Regions from separate parts of the Streptomyces sp. STAM6 genome, predicted to be linked through region 1. Evidence: riboswitches for the same ligand, from Rfam matches in the RefSeq annotation. Region 1 holds a riboswitch; each other region holds the start of a gene.
What was found. A riboswitch is a leader RNA that binds a small molecule or an ion and turns the genes downstream of it on or off. The one in region 1 is predicted to bind cobalamin.
Positions count from the first base shown of each region.

Region 2: it holds a riboswitch for cobalamin, as region 1 does, so the genes downstream of both, ACY34K_RS00345 (cobalamin biosynthesis protein) here and ACY34K_RS05085 (ribonucleoside-diphosphate reductase subunit alpha) in region 1, are expected to answer to the same signal.
Region 3: it holds a riboswitch for cobalamin, as region 1 does, so the genes downstream of both, metE (5-methyltetrahydropteroyltriglutamate--homocysteine S-methyltransferase) here and ACY34K_RS05085 (ribonucleoside-diphosphate reductase subunit alpha) in region 1, are expected to answer to the same signal.
Region 4: it holds a riboswitch for cobalamin, as region 1 does, so the genes downstream of both, ACY34K_RS26805 (energy-coupling factor ABC transporter permease) here and ACY34K_RS05085 (ribonucleoside-diphosphate reductase subunit alpha) in region 1, are expected to answer to the same signal.

Region 1 is NZ_JBUEFZ010000003.1:62,622-65,817, reverse strand. Features, by position in the region: gene mctP (monocarboxylate uptake permease MctP) at 1-529, shown strand, start outside; gene ACY34K_RS05090 (GNAT family N-acetyltransferase) at 619-1,119, shown strand; cobalamin riboswitch at 1,185-1,307, shown strand; gene ACY34K_RS05085 (ribonucleoside-diphosphate reductase subunit alpha) at 1,441-3,196, shown strand, end outside.
Region 2 is NZ_JBUEFZ010000001.1:65,021-68,216, forward strand. Features, by position in the region: gene ACY34K_RS00330 (hypothetical protein) at 1-66, opposite strand, end outside; gene ACY34K_RS00335 (hypothetical protein) at 111-413, opposite strand; gene ACY34K_RS00340 (DUF397 domain-containing protein) at 444-686, opposite strand; cobalamin riboswitch at 935-1,082, shown strand; gene ACY34K_RS00345 (cobalamin biosynthesis protein) at 1,194-2,150, shown strand; gene ACY34K_RS00350 (cobyric acid synthase) at 2,147-3,196, shown strand, end outside.
Region 3 is NZ_JBUEFZ010000017.1:85,551-88,746, reverse strand. Features, by position in the region: gene ACY34K_RS20695 (hypothetical protein) at 1-421, shown strand, start outside; gene ACY34K_RS20690 (magnesium and cobalt transport protein CorA) at 427-1,509, opposite strand; cobalamin riboswitch at 1,670-1,895, shown strand; gene metE (5-methyltetrahydropteroyltriglutamate--homocysteine S-methyltransferase) at 2,052-3,196, shown strand, end outside.
Region 4 is NZ_JBUEFZ010000030.1:28,959-32,154, forward strand. Features, by position in the region: gene dhaK (dihydroxyacetone kinase subunit DhaK) at 1-164, shown strand, start outside; gene dhaL (dihydroxyacetone kinase subunit DhaL) at 170-769, shown strand; gene ACY34K_RS26800 (PTS-dependent dihydroxyacetone kinase phosphotransferase subunit DhaM) at 769-1,173, shown strand; cobalamin riboswitch at 1,252-1,444, shown strand; gene ACY34K_RS26805 (energy-coupling factor ABC transporter permease) at 1,474-2,172, shown strand; gene ACY34K_RS26810 (energy-coupling factor ABC transporter substrate-binding protein) at 2,172-2,549, shown strand; gene cbiQ (cobalt ECF transporter T component CbiQ) at 2,556-3,196, shown strand, end outside.

The DNA of each region.
Region 1 (3,196 bases):
GAACATCTACAAGGACTTCCTGAAGCCGGACGCCACCCCGGAGCAGGAGACCAAGGTGTCCAAGCTGGTGTCGCTGCTGGTGAAGGTGGGCGCGCTGGCCTTCGTCCTCACCATGGACAAGACCGTCGCCATCAACTTCCAGCTGCTCGGCGGCATCTGGATCCTGCAGACCTTCCCGGCCCTGGTCGGCGGTCTGTTCACGCGCTGGTTCCACCGCTGGGCGCTGCTGGCCGGCTGGGCCGTCGGCATGGTCTACGGCACGGCCGCCGCGTACGGCGTCGCGAGCCCCACGCAGAAGCACTTCGGCGGCTCGTCCGCCGAGATCCCGGGCATCGGTGAGATCGGCTACATCGGCCTGACGGCGTTCGTCCTCAACGTGGTCGTCACCGTCGTCCTCACCTTCGTCCTCAAGGCCGTCAAGGCCCCCGAGGGCGTGGACGAGACGTCGCCGTCGGACTACACCGCCGACGCGGGCGACCCGGGCGTCAAGGTCGAGCTTCCGCCGGCCACGGCGGGTGCCGGTCACTGACGGCCCTCGCGCACGACGAAGGCCGCCGCACTCCCTCCGGGGGGCGCGGCGGCCTTCGTCGTCGCCGCACGAGGGGCCACACTGCGCCCATGGACATCACCATCAGGGCCGTACGGCCCGACGAGCACACCGCGCTGGGCGACATCACCGCGGAGGCGTACCTCGCCGACGGGCTGCCGGCCTTCGGAGAGAGCGACGAGTACCTGCACGAGCTGCGCGACGTGTCCGCGCGTGCCGCGGGGGCCGAGGTGCTCGTCGCCGTGGGCGAGAACGAACAGCTGCTGGGCGGCGTGACGTTCGTCGCGTCCGGCGGCCCGTGGGCCGGCATCGCGCGCGAGGGCGAGGCCGAGATCCTGATGCTCGCGGTGGCGGAAGCGGCCCGCGGCCGGGGTGCCGGCGAGGCGCTCGCACGGGCCTGCGTGGAGCGCGCCCGGGCCCTGCCGGGCTGCCGGGGGATCGTCCTGTCGACCCAGGTCGCGATGCGATCGGCCCACCGGCTCTACGAGCGGCTGGGGTTCGTACGGACCCCGGAACGGGACTGGGAACCCCTCCACGGCGTCACTCTGCGCACCTACGGCCTGAAGCTCTGAGCGACACGGCGATTGCCGACCGACACAACATGTGGGGGGTGCCTCAAGGGGAGCCCCCCACATGTATGCTCATGCTCGCTGTCGTCGCAGGGGAATCCGGTGCGAATCCGGAACTGTCCCGCAACGGTGTGTTGGTGTGCCTTTGCGCCCTTTGAAGTCCGAACACCTGCTGACAGTGCGCCCGGTCCGTCCGGCCCGGGTGCCCAGACGTCCGGGCCTCGCGGAGTGGGCCGGTGGACGCGGTGCATGCGCCCCTGTGCCCGGGCGCCCCGCTCCCCTGCCCGCCCGCCGGCCCCGAGCCGAGCGAGGGAGAGCCCCCACGTGACCATCGCGCCAGCCGATCCGGCCTCAAGCGTCACGGACACGGAGACCGACGGACCCGGGACCGCCCACCCGTCTCCCACCACCGCCCTCGACGGAGGTCCTTCGGGCCGCGGCGCCGACCTGCTGCGGACCCTGACGGACCTCACCGCCGATCTGCCCGACACGGACCCCGGCCGGGTCGCCGCCGCCGCGCTGCGCGGCCGGCACGCCGGTTCGGACGACGCCGAACTGCGGGAGCTCGCCACCGAGGCGGCCGCCGGACTCATCTCCGAGGACCCCGCGTACTCGCGGCTCGCCGCCAGGCTGCTGACCCGGACCATCGCCGAAGAGGCGGCGAGCCAGGGCGCGGTGTCGTTCTCGGCGTCCGTGGCCGTCGGCCACCGTGAGGGCCTGATCGCCGACCGCACGGCCGAGTTCGTCCGTCTGCACACCGTACGGATGGACGGCCTCGTCGACCCGGAGGCGGACGACCGCTTCGGCTACTTCGGCCTGCGGACGCTCTACTCGCGCTATCTGCTCCGGCACCCGATCACGCGCAAGGTCATCGAGACCCCGCAGCACTTCATGCTGCGCGTGGCGGCCGGCCTCGCGGAGGACGACTCGCTGCGCGCGCTGGACGAGGTCGCGGCGCTCTACCGGCTGATGAGCCGGCTCGACTACCTGCCGTCCTCCCCCACGCTGTTCAACTCCGGCACCCGCCACCCGCAGATGTCGTCCTGCTACCTGCTGGACTCGCCGCAGGACGAGCTGGACTCGATCTACGACCGCTACCACCAGGTGGCGCGGCTCTCCAAGCACGCGGGCGGCATCGGACTGTCCTACTCCCGCATCCGTGCCCGCGGTTCGCTCATCCGCGGCACCAACGGCCACTCCAACGGCATCGTGCCGTTCCTGAAGACCCTGGACGCCTCGGTCGCCGCCGTGAACCAGGGCGGCCGCCGCAAGGGCGCGGCCGCGGTCTACCTGGAGACCTGGCACGCGGACATCGAGGAGTTCCTGGAGCTGCGCGACAACACGGGCGAGGACGCCCGGCGCACCCACAACCTCAACCTGGCGCACTGGATCCCGGACGAGTTCATGCGCCGGGTCAACGCGGACGCCGAGTGGTCGCTGTTCTCGCCGGCCGACGTGCCGGAGCTCGTCGACCTGTACGGCGAGGAGTTCGACACCGCCTACCGCAGGGCCGAGGCGGCCGGACTGGCCAAGAAGACCATGCCGGCCCGTGACCTGTACGGCCGCATGATGCGCACCCTCGCGCAGACCGGCCAGGGCTGGATGACGTTCAAGGACGCCTCCAACCGGACCGCGAACCAGACCGCCGAGCCCGGCACGGTCGTGCACTCCTCCAACCTGTGCACCGAGATCATCGAGGTGACGAACGACGGCGAGACCGCCGTCTGCAACCTCGGTTCGGTGAACCTGGGCGCCTTCGTCGCCGGAGGCACGATCGACTGGGAGCGGCTGGACGAGACCGTCCGCACCGCCGTGACGTTCCTCGACCGGGTCGTCGACATCAACTTCTACCCGACCGAGCAGGCCGGCCGGTCCAACACCAAGTGGCGGCCGGTGGGTCTGGGCGCGATGGGCCTGCAGGACGTCTTCTTCCAGCTGAAGCTGCCGTTCGACTCCCCCGAGGCGCGCGCCCTGTCGACCCGGATCGCCGAGCGGATCATGCTCGCGGCCTACGAGGCCTCCGCCGACCTCGCCGAGCGCAGCGGCCCGCTCCCCGCATGGGAGCAGACCCGGGCGGCGC
Region 2 (3,196 bases), on a different contig from region 1:
CGTCGGCATCGCCGGGGCGTCACTGATCAGCGTGGTCGCCGCGCACGTCGGCCGGTCCCTCGGCACGGGCGCCGCGCAGGTCCCCGCTCCGGCGGCGGCTGACGACGGGGCTAGGAGTGCCGCTTCCCGGCCACCGGGAGAACCCGGTCCAGGGCCCGGGAGCGGACCGTGACCGGGGTGAAGCCCCACCAGAATCCGGCGGCCACCGCCAGCAGGGCGCTGACCGCCAGCCAGACCACCAGACGTGTCTCGGGCTCGGGCACGAGCAGGGCGAAGAGGGCACCCACGCCCACGGCGACGGTGCCCGACACCATGCCGTACAGCCCGAGCGCACCGGCCGCCGTCCACCGTGATCCGCCGGCCCCGGCCGCTCCGGGCCCCTCCGTGACGGACCTCCTGGGCGCGTCGCCCATCTGCCCACCTCCCGTACGCGGGGCGGAACATCACGCACCGCCGTCGGGCGGTGACACGATCCCCGTCAGGAAACCACGCCAGGTCGCGGCGGGGAAGACCAGTACGGGCCCCCACGGGCGCACGGAATCGCGCACGGCGACCCGGTGTTCCCCGCGCGCCACCTCGACGCATGTGCTCCCGGTCTCGTCGGAATAGCTGCTCTTGCGCCACATCGGCGACTTGCGCGCCAGGGACTCCGGCGCCCTCCCCGCGGACGGCTCGCCGTCGACCACACCGACCTCCTCCTGCTCGAGTGTCAGCGCCCCGACGTCGACTCATCTCGACACACCCCAGCGCACCACATCAGGGTCGTGTATCCCCGCACGAAACACCCGATGTCGCCCGTCGGCGCTCTGTTGTTCGGTTTTCGTAGGACAGTGTTCCCACCTTAGGAAGGCGGAAGCGCGCGCCGTAGGCGCAAACCGGCCCCGGTGTGGGCCTCGGCACACCGTCCCGTCGCAGGTCAAGGGCGAGTTGACGGGCATTCGCGGGGCGTGGTGGACTGCCGGGGCCATTTACGGCGGCAGAAGAGGAAGCCGGTGAGAATCCGGCGCGGTCCCGCCACTGTCACCGGACGTGCGGAGCACGCATGTCCGGGAGCCAGGAACTCTCGCCGCCGGTCACGTCGAGCCAGGGCGCGGACCCTGAGTGAGGACATCGCACCATGCCCGGCTGCGCCCATGCCGCTGCTTCCTGCGCGTTCGCCCATGCCCTTCCCTGCCCACCGGTGGGGCGAACCGATGCGCGGTGACTCCGTCTTCGCCTGCGGCGCGGCCACCGGGCTCGCCGTCGACCTGCTTCTCGGTGATCCCCGCCGCGGACACCCGGTGGCCGCTTTCGGCCGGGCTGCGGGTGGTGTGGAGAGCGTGTTGTGGCGCGACCACCGCGGCTGGGGTGCGCTGCATGCCCTGGTGTGCGCCGGTGGCGCGGCGGGGGCGGCCGCACTGGCCGCGCGCGCGGTGCGCGGCCGGGCCGGGGGCGCCGCATCCGTCGCGCTGACCGCCGCGTCCGTCTGGGCCGTCGTGGGCGGTACGACGCTGGGGCGGGAGGCCCGCGCGATCGGCGGGGCCCTGGCAGCCGGCGACGCGGAGGTGGCGCGTGAGCGGCTGCCGCATCTGTGCGGGCGCGATCCGCAGGCGCTGGACGAGGCCGGGATCGCGCGTGCGGTCGTGGAGTCGGTCGCCGAGAACACCTCGGACGCAGTGGTCGGTGCGCTGGTGTGGGGTGCGCTCGCCGGAGTACCGGGCCTGGTCGGCTTCCGGGCGGTCAACACCCTGGACGCGATGGTGGGCCACAAGTCGCCGCGCTACCGCCGGTTCGGCTGGGCGTCGGCCCGGCTGGACGATGTGGCGGGCTGGCCGGGTGCCCGCCTGACGGCCGCGCTCGCGGCGGTCGCGGGCGGTGACCCGCGCGGGGCGGTACGCGCCTGGCGCGCGGACGCCGCCGGGCACCCGAGCCCCAACGCGGGCCCGGTGGAGGCGTCGTTCGCGGGCGCGCTGGGGGTACGACTCGGGGGGACCCTGTCGTACGGCGGCCGGGTCGAGCACCGGCCCGTGCTCAACGGGGTCGGCCGGGACGTGGAGGTCGGGGACATCGAACGGGCGGTGCGGCTATCGCGCCGGGTGAGTGCCCTCGCGCTGGCCGTGTGCGTGGGCGGGCGGCTGGCCTTCGGGGCCATGAAGCGGAGGCGTACATGAGTGGGGGGCTGCTCGTCGCGGGCACCACGTCCGACGCGGGCAAGAGCGTCGTCACGGCGGGCATCTGCCGGTGGCTGGTCCGCAGGGGCGTGAAGGTCGCCCCGTTCAAGGGGCAGAACATGTCCCTCAATTCGTTCGTCACGCGCGAGGGCGCGGAGATCGGGCGCGCCCAGGCCATGCAGGCACAGGCGGCCCGCGTCGAGCCGACGGCGCTGATGAACCCGGTCCTGCTGAAGCCGGGCAGCGACCGCTCCAGCCAGGTCGTGCTGATGGGCAAGCCGGTGGGTGAGCTGAGCGCCCGGGGGTTCTTCGGGGGGCCGAGTGGGTCGTCCCCAGGGAAGATGCTGCACGGTGGCCGGCAGCGTGAGCTGTTCGAGCCGGTGATGGCCTGCCTGGAGGAGCTGCGGCGCTCGTACGACGCGGTGATCTGCGAGGGCGCGGGCAGCCCGGCGGAGATCAATCTGCGCCGCACCGACATCGTGAACATGGGCATAGCGCGTGCCGCGCGCTTCCCCGTCGTCGTGGTCGGCGACATCGACCGGGGCGGGGTCTTCGCGCAGTTCTTCGGTACGACGGCGCTGCTGGCACCCGAGGACCAGGAACTGGTCGCGGGCTACCTTGTCAACAAGTTCCGCGGCGACGTGACCCTGCTGGAGCCGGGTCTGGACATGCTGCACGGGCTCACCGGGCGCCGCACGTTCGGCGTCCTGCCGTACGCGCACGGTCTCGGGATCGACGAGGAGGACGGACTGCGGGTGTCCCTGCGGGGAACCGTGCGCGAGTCCGTGGTCGCGGCGCCCGTGGGCGAGGACGTGCTGCGCGTCGCCGTCTGCGCCGTACCGCTGATGTCGAATTTCACCGACGTGGACGCGCTGGCCGCGGAGCCGGGTGTGGTCGTGCGGTTCGTCGACCGGCCCGAGGAGCTCGTCGACGCGGATCTGGTGGTCGTGCCGGGCACCCGCGGCACGGTCGGGGCGCTGGAGTGGCTGCGCGAGCGGGGCCTGGCCGGCGCGCTCGCGCGGCGCGCGGCCGAGGGCCGCCCGGTC
Region 3 (3,196 bases), on a different contig from region 1:
CTTCCGCATCGCCGGGACGGCCCTGGCCCTGGCCGTGGTCACGGCAGTACCACTGGCCGGGGCCGCCGAAGCGCAGACCGATCTGGACTGCCGGGATTTCGCCTTCCAGGAAGACGCGCAGGCCGAGTTCGACCGGGACCGCAGCGACCCGCACCGGCTCGACGAGGACCCGGGGCCGGATGACGGGATCGCCTGCGAGGCGCTGCCCCGGCGAGGGGCGGTCACGGCCGTGCCGACAGCCGGGGAGAGCCGTGCAGGGGTGACCGCCCGGCCCACCCGGGGTGTCGCCGGGGGTGTCGGCGGGACGTCGCGGCCGACCGGCATCGAGACGGCCGTCGGCGCTGCCCTCGCGGGCACCGCCCTCTTCTTCGCCGGCTACACGGCCGTGAAGCGCCGCCGGCGCGCCCGGCGCCCGGACTGAGGGGCTCAGAGCCAGCCGTTGCGGCGGAAGCTGCGGTGGATCAGGTAGCAGGCCGCCGCCATGACGGCGAGCACCGCCGGGTACCCGTACGTCCAGCGGAGTTCGGGCATGTGCTCGAAGTTCATGCCGTACACGCCGCACACCATCGTGGGCACCGCCACGATCGCCGCCCAGGCCGTGATCTTGCGCATGTCCTCGTTCTGGGCCAGCGTCACCTGCGCGAGGTGCGCCTGCAGGATGGAGTCGAGCAGGGCGTCGTACGACGAGATCTGCTCGTTCACGCGCTCCAGATGGCCCGCCACGTCCCGGAAGTACGGTTCGAGCCCGGCCTCGATCGGCGGCGGCGGGGAGCTGATGATCTCCTGCAGGGGGCGGTGCAGCGGACCCACCGCCCGCTTCACCTCCATGAGTTCCCGCTTGAGCTGGTAGATGCGGCCCGCGTCGGTGCGGGCGGCGTGCTCGCTGAACACCGCCGTCTCGACCGCGTCCATGTCGCTCTGCAGGGCGTCCGTCACCGTCAGGTAGTCGTCGACCGCACGGTCCGCCACCGCGTGCAGCACCGCCGCGGGCCCCTTCGCCAGTTGCTCCGGCACGGCCTCCAGCGCCTCCCGCAGCGGCCCCAGCGACCCGTGCCTCCCGTGCTGGATCGTGATCACGAAGTCGTGGCCGGTGAAGACCATCACCTCACCCGTGTCCACCACCTCGCTCGTCGCGGTGAGTTCCGCGTGCTCGACGTAACGGCACGTCTTGAACACGGCGAACAGCGTCCCGTCGTACCGCTGGAACTTCGGCCGCTGATGGGCCTGCACCGCGTCGTCCACGGCCAGCGGATGCAGCCCGAACAACTCGGCCACCTCCGCTATCTCCTCGGCCGACGGCTCGTGCAGACCGATCCACACGAAACCCCGGCCCGACTTGCGCACCCGCGCCACCGCCTCGGACGCCGTCCACGCCTCCGGCTGCCGCACACCGTCCTCGTAGATCACGCAATTGACCACCGCGGTGCCCAGCGGCGACCGCGCCGGGTGGCTCAGGTCGACCCTTCTGCGGTAGGCCCGGCGCACCAGACGCCGGAGGCTGCGGATCATCGACACGTGCTGGCTCCTTCGAACGACCGGCGGTCAGTGTGCCACCCGCCGCCCTGACGGTGCCGCCCCAGGCACCGCGTCACGGCACCGCGTCACGGCACCGGACCGCATCACGGCGCCCGCCCCGCCCCGTGCCCCGCCCCGCGCCGGCCGACCGCCGTAGACTGTCCGGCGCAGCTGGTTCGCCCTGCCCGCCAGGCAGGCGCGTCGCAAGAGGGAACCCGGTGGGAATCCGGGACTGCCCCGCAGCGGTGAGCGGGAACGACCGCCGTCATACGCACTGGATCCGTCAAGGTCCGGGAAGCGACGGCCAGTAGGGGTCCGCCGGTCATCCACCGGCAGACGTGCCCGCGAGTCCGAAGACCTGCCACTGCCCGCGTACGACCGGCTCGTGCGCGGAGATCCCGGTGACCTCGAGGGCGGGTCGGCGTACACACAGGGCGGGCACGGACTCCGTGCGTCCGCCCCGTTCGGCCGTTTCCTTCGCCTCCTCACCCCTCACCGGGGTCGTTCGTCGTGAACAGCTCGCGAAGGAGAGTTCCGTGACAGCGAAGTCCGCAGCCGCGGCAGCAAGGGCCACCGTGTACGGCTACCCCCGTCAGGGCCCGGACCGGGAACTGAAGAAGGCCGTCGAGGGCTACTGGAAGGGCCGTGTCGACGCCGCCCGCCTCCACCGGACCGCGGCCGAGTTGCGGGCCGCCACCTGGCGGCAGCTGGCCGCCGCCGGCCTCGACGAAGTGCCCACCGGTGACTTCTCGTACTACGACCACGTCCTCGACACCACCGTGATGGTCGGCGCCGTCCCCGCCCGCCACCGCGCCGCCTTCGAAGCCGACCCCCTCGACGGCTACTTCGCCATGGCGCGCGGCACCCAGGACGCCGCGCCCCTGGAGATGACCAAGTGGTTCGACACCAACTACCACTACCTGGTCCCCGAACTCGGCCCCGGCACCGTCTTCTCCGCCGACTCCACCCGGCAGGTCGCGGAGCTGACCGAAGCCCTCGCCCTCGGCCACACCGCCCGTCCCGTCCTCCTCGGACCCGTCACCTACCTCCTGCTCGCCAAGCCCGCCCCCGACGTCCCCACCGGTTTCGAACCGCTCACCCTCCTCGACCGGTTGCTGCCCGTGTACGCCGAGATCCTCGCCGACCTGCGTGCCGCGGGCGCCCCCTGGGTCCAGCTCGACGAGCCGGCCCTCGTCCAGGACCGCACCGGCGCCGAACTCGCCGCCACCGCACACGCCTACCGCGCCCTCGGCACCCTCGGCGACCGGCCCAGGCTGCTCGTCGCCTCCTACTTCGACCGCCTCGGCGAAGCCCTCCCCGTCCTCGCCGAGGCACCCGTCGACGGGCTCGCGCTCGACTTCACCGGGCCCGCCGCCGCCAACCTCGACGACCTCGCCGCAACCGGCGGCCTGCCCGGCAAGCGCCTCGTCGCCGGCGTCGTCGACGGCCGCAACATCTGGATCAACGACCTCTCCGCGTCGCTCGCCACCCTCGGCACCCTCCTCGGACTCGCCGACCGGGTGGACGTCGCCGCCTCCTGCTCCCTGCTGCACGTGCCCCTGGACGCCACAGCCGAACGGGACATCGACCCGCAGATCGCCCGCTGGCTCTCCTTCGCCCGCCAGAAGACCACCGAGATCGCCACCCTGGCCCGCGGCCTCGCCCACGGCACCGACACCAT
Region 4 (3,196 bases), on a different contig from region 1:
TGCTCGGCGAGCGGGGTGTCATGGCGGCCCGTACGCTCGTCGGAAACTATGTGACGTCGCTGGACATGGCAGGCTGCTCGGTCACCCTGTGCCAGGCTGACGAGGAGTTGCTCAGGCTGTGGGACGCGCCGGTGCAGACGGCCGCGCTCCGGTGGGGACGGTGATCGCGGTGATGGACGCGGACTTCTTCCGGCGGTGGATGACGAAGGCGGCGGCGGCCGTCGACCGCGAGGCGGACCGGCTCACCGAGCTGGACTCGGCGATCGGTGACGCCGATCACGGCACCAATCTGCAGCGCGGCTTCGCGGCCGTGACCGCGGCACTGGACAAGGAGCCGCCGCGGACCCCGGGCGCGGTGCTGATCCTCGCCGGCCGGCAGCTGATCTCGACGGTGGGCGGCGCGTCAGGACCGCTGTACGGGACACTGCTGCGGCGTACCGGCAAGGCGCTCGGTGACGCCGCCGAGGTCACGCCCGGGCAACTGGCCGACGCGCTGCGGGCCGGGGTCGCCGCGGTGGCGCAGCTCGGCGGGGCCGCGGCCGGCGACAAGACGATGCTGGACGCGCTGGAGCCGGCCGTGGAGGCGCTCGGCGCATCGTTCGCCGCGGCCGGGGAGGCGGCCGAGCGGGGGGCGGAGGCGACCGTGCCGATGCAGGCCCGCAAGGGCCGGGCGAGCTATCTCGGTGAACGCAGCATCGGGCACCGGGACCCCGGCGCCACCTCCTCCGCGCTGCTGATCGCGGCACTGGCCGAGGCGGAGGCGGCCTGATGGGGGCGCCGGTCGGGATCGTGCTCGTGTCGCACAGCGCTGCGGTCGCCTCGTCGGTCGCGGAGCTGGCGCGCGGTCTCGCGGGCGCCGGGCCGACCGCTCCGGTGGCGGCCGCCGGCGGCACGCCGGACGGCGGGCTCGGCACCAGTTCCGAACTGATCTCCGAAGCTGCCGCGTCGGTCGACGGCGGGGCCGGCGTGGCGGTGCTGGTCGACCTCGGCAGCGCCGTGCTGACGGTGAAGGCGCTCCTGGCGGAGGGGAACGAACTCCCCGACGGCACAAGGCTGGTGGACGCGCCGTTCGTCGAGGGAGCGGTGGCGGCCGTGGTCACGGCGTCGGCCGGCGGCGATCTCGACGCGGTGGTCACGGCGGCCTCGGAGGCGTACGGCTACCGCAAGGAGTGAGGCGGCCGGGGCGGCAGCCACGAGGGGTGGAGCGGGGCCGTGCGCCGGTGCGCGGGTTGTGATGGCCTGATCAACGCACTAATGTCACACCGCCTTGGTGTACGGGAAACCGGTGCGGTACCGGTGCGGCCCTCGCCACTGTGATCGGGAAGTCCGGCTCCATCCTTCGGGAAGCCACTGGACCACCGCGGGAGACCGTGGGGTCCGGGAAGGCGGAGTCGCGGCGGCATGACCCGTCAGCCAGGAGACCGGCCAGGGCGCGTTGTCCATCCACGAGGTGCTGGAGAGGGTCTCCCAACCATGCATATCGCCGAGGGGTATCTCCCCCCTGTGCACGCGGCCGCCTGGAGCGTCGCGGCCGCCCCCTTCGTCGTCCACGGCGTCCGCGCCCTGACCCGGGAGGTCAAGGCCAACCCTGAGTCCACTCTGCTGCTCGGTGCGTCCGGTGCCTTCACATTTGTCCTTTCGGCCCTGAAGATCCCGAGCGTGACGGGCAGTTGCTCGCACCCCACGGGCACGGGACTGGGCGCCATCCTCTTCCGGCCACCGATCATGGCGGTGCTCGGCACCATCACCCTGCTGTTCCAGGCGCTGCTGCTGGCGCACGGCGGTCTGACCACCCTGGGCGCGAACGCCTTCTCGATGGCGATCGTCGGGCCCTGGGCCGGCTTCGGGGTGTACTGGCTCCTGCGGCGGTTCGACGTGCCGCTGATGGTCAGCGTCTTCTTCGGCGCGTTCATCGCCGACATCACCACCTACTGCGTGACCAGCGTGCAGCTGGCGCTGGCGTTCCCGGACCCGAGCAGCGGTTTCATCGGCGCCCTCGGCAAGTTCGGCGGCATCTTCGCGGTCACCCAGCTTCCGCTCGCGGTCAGCGAGGGCCTGCTCACCGTGCTGGTGATGCGGCTGCTGATCCAGTCGAGCAAGGGGGAGCTGACCCGTCTCGGCGTGCTGCTCCAGCGCGGCCGCACGGACGAGAAGAAGGAGGCCGTGGCCTGATGAGCCGTAACGCCAAGATCAATACGCTGCTGCTGCTCGTCGTCGCGGCGCTCGCGGTCCTGCCGCTCGCCCTGGGCATGGGCGACCACAAGGAGGAGCCGTTCACGGGCGCGGACGGGCAGGCAGAGACCGCGATCACCGAGACGCATCCCGACTACGAGCCCTGGTTCAGCCCCCTGTACGAGCCGCCGTCCGGTGAGATCGAGTCGGCGCTGTTCTCCCTGCAGGCCGCGATCGGCGCCGGGGTGCTGGCGTACTACTTCGGGCTGCGCCGTGGCCGCCGGCAGGGCGAGGCCCGGGCGCGCGCCGAGGCGGCCGGTGCCCGGAGCGACGAGGCGGCCGAACCCGTGGCCGCCGACCGGCAGCCGTCCGCGTAGCCGCCGGTGCTGCCGATCGACGCGGCGGCGCACAGCAGTCGCTGGCGCCGCCGCCATCCGTGCGAAAAAGCGGTTCTCGGCTTCGGGCTGACGATCTGCGCGATCAGCCTGCCGGCGTGGCCCGGGGCCGTACTCGTCGCGGCCGCCACCCTGGCCGTGCTGCTCGGCCCCGCCGGCGTGGGCGGCCGGCAGCTGTGGCGGGCGTTCCGCATTCCGCTGGGCTTCTGTGTCACCGGCGCGGTACCGCTGCTGTTCCAGGTGGGCGGGGCGGGCGGGTTCGTGACGCTCGCGCCGGACGGGCCGGTACACGCGGGACAGTTGCTGCTGCGTACGTCGGCGGCGTCGCTCGGGGTGCTGCTGTTCGCGTTCACCACGCCGGTCTCGGACGTACTGCCGCGGCTGGTGCGGGCCGGGGTGCCGGCCCCGGTGGTCGACGTCGCGCTCGTGATGTACCGGATCAGCTTCCTGCTGCTGGACGCGGTGACCCGGATCCGGCAGGCACAGGCGGCACGCCTCGGGCTGACCACCCGCGCCGCGACGTGGCGTTCGCTGGCGGGCCTCGGCGCGACGGCCTTCGTCCGGGCCTTCGACCGCGCGGCCCGGCTCCAGACGGGGCTGGCCGGCCGCGGCTACGACGGGACACTGCG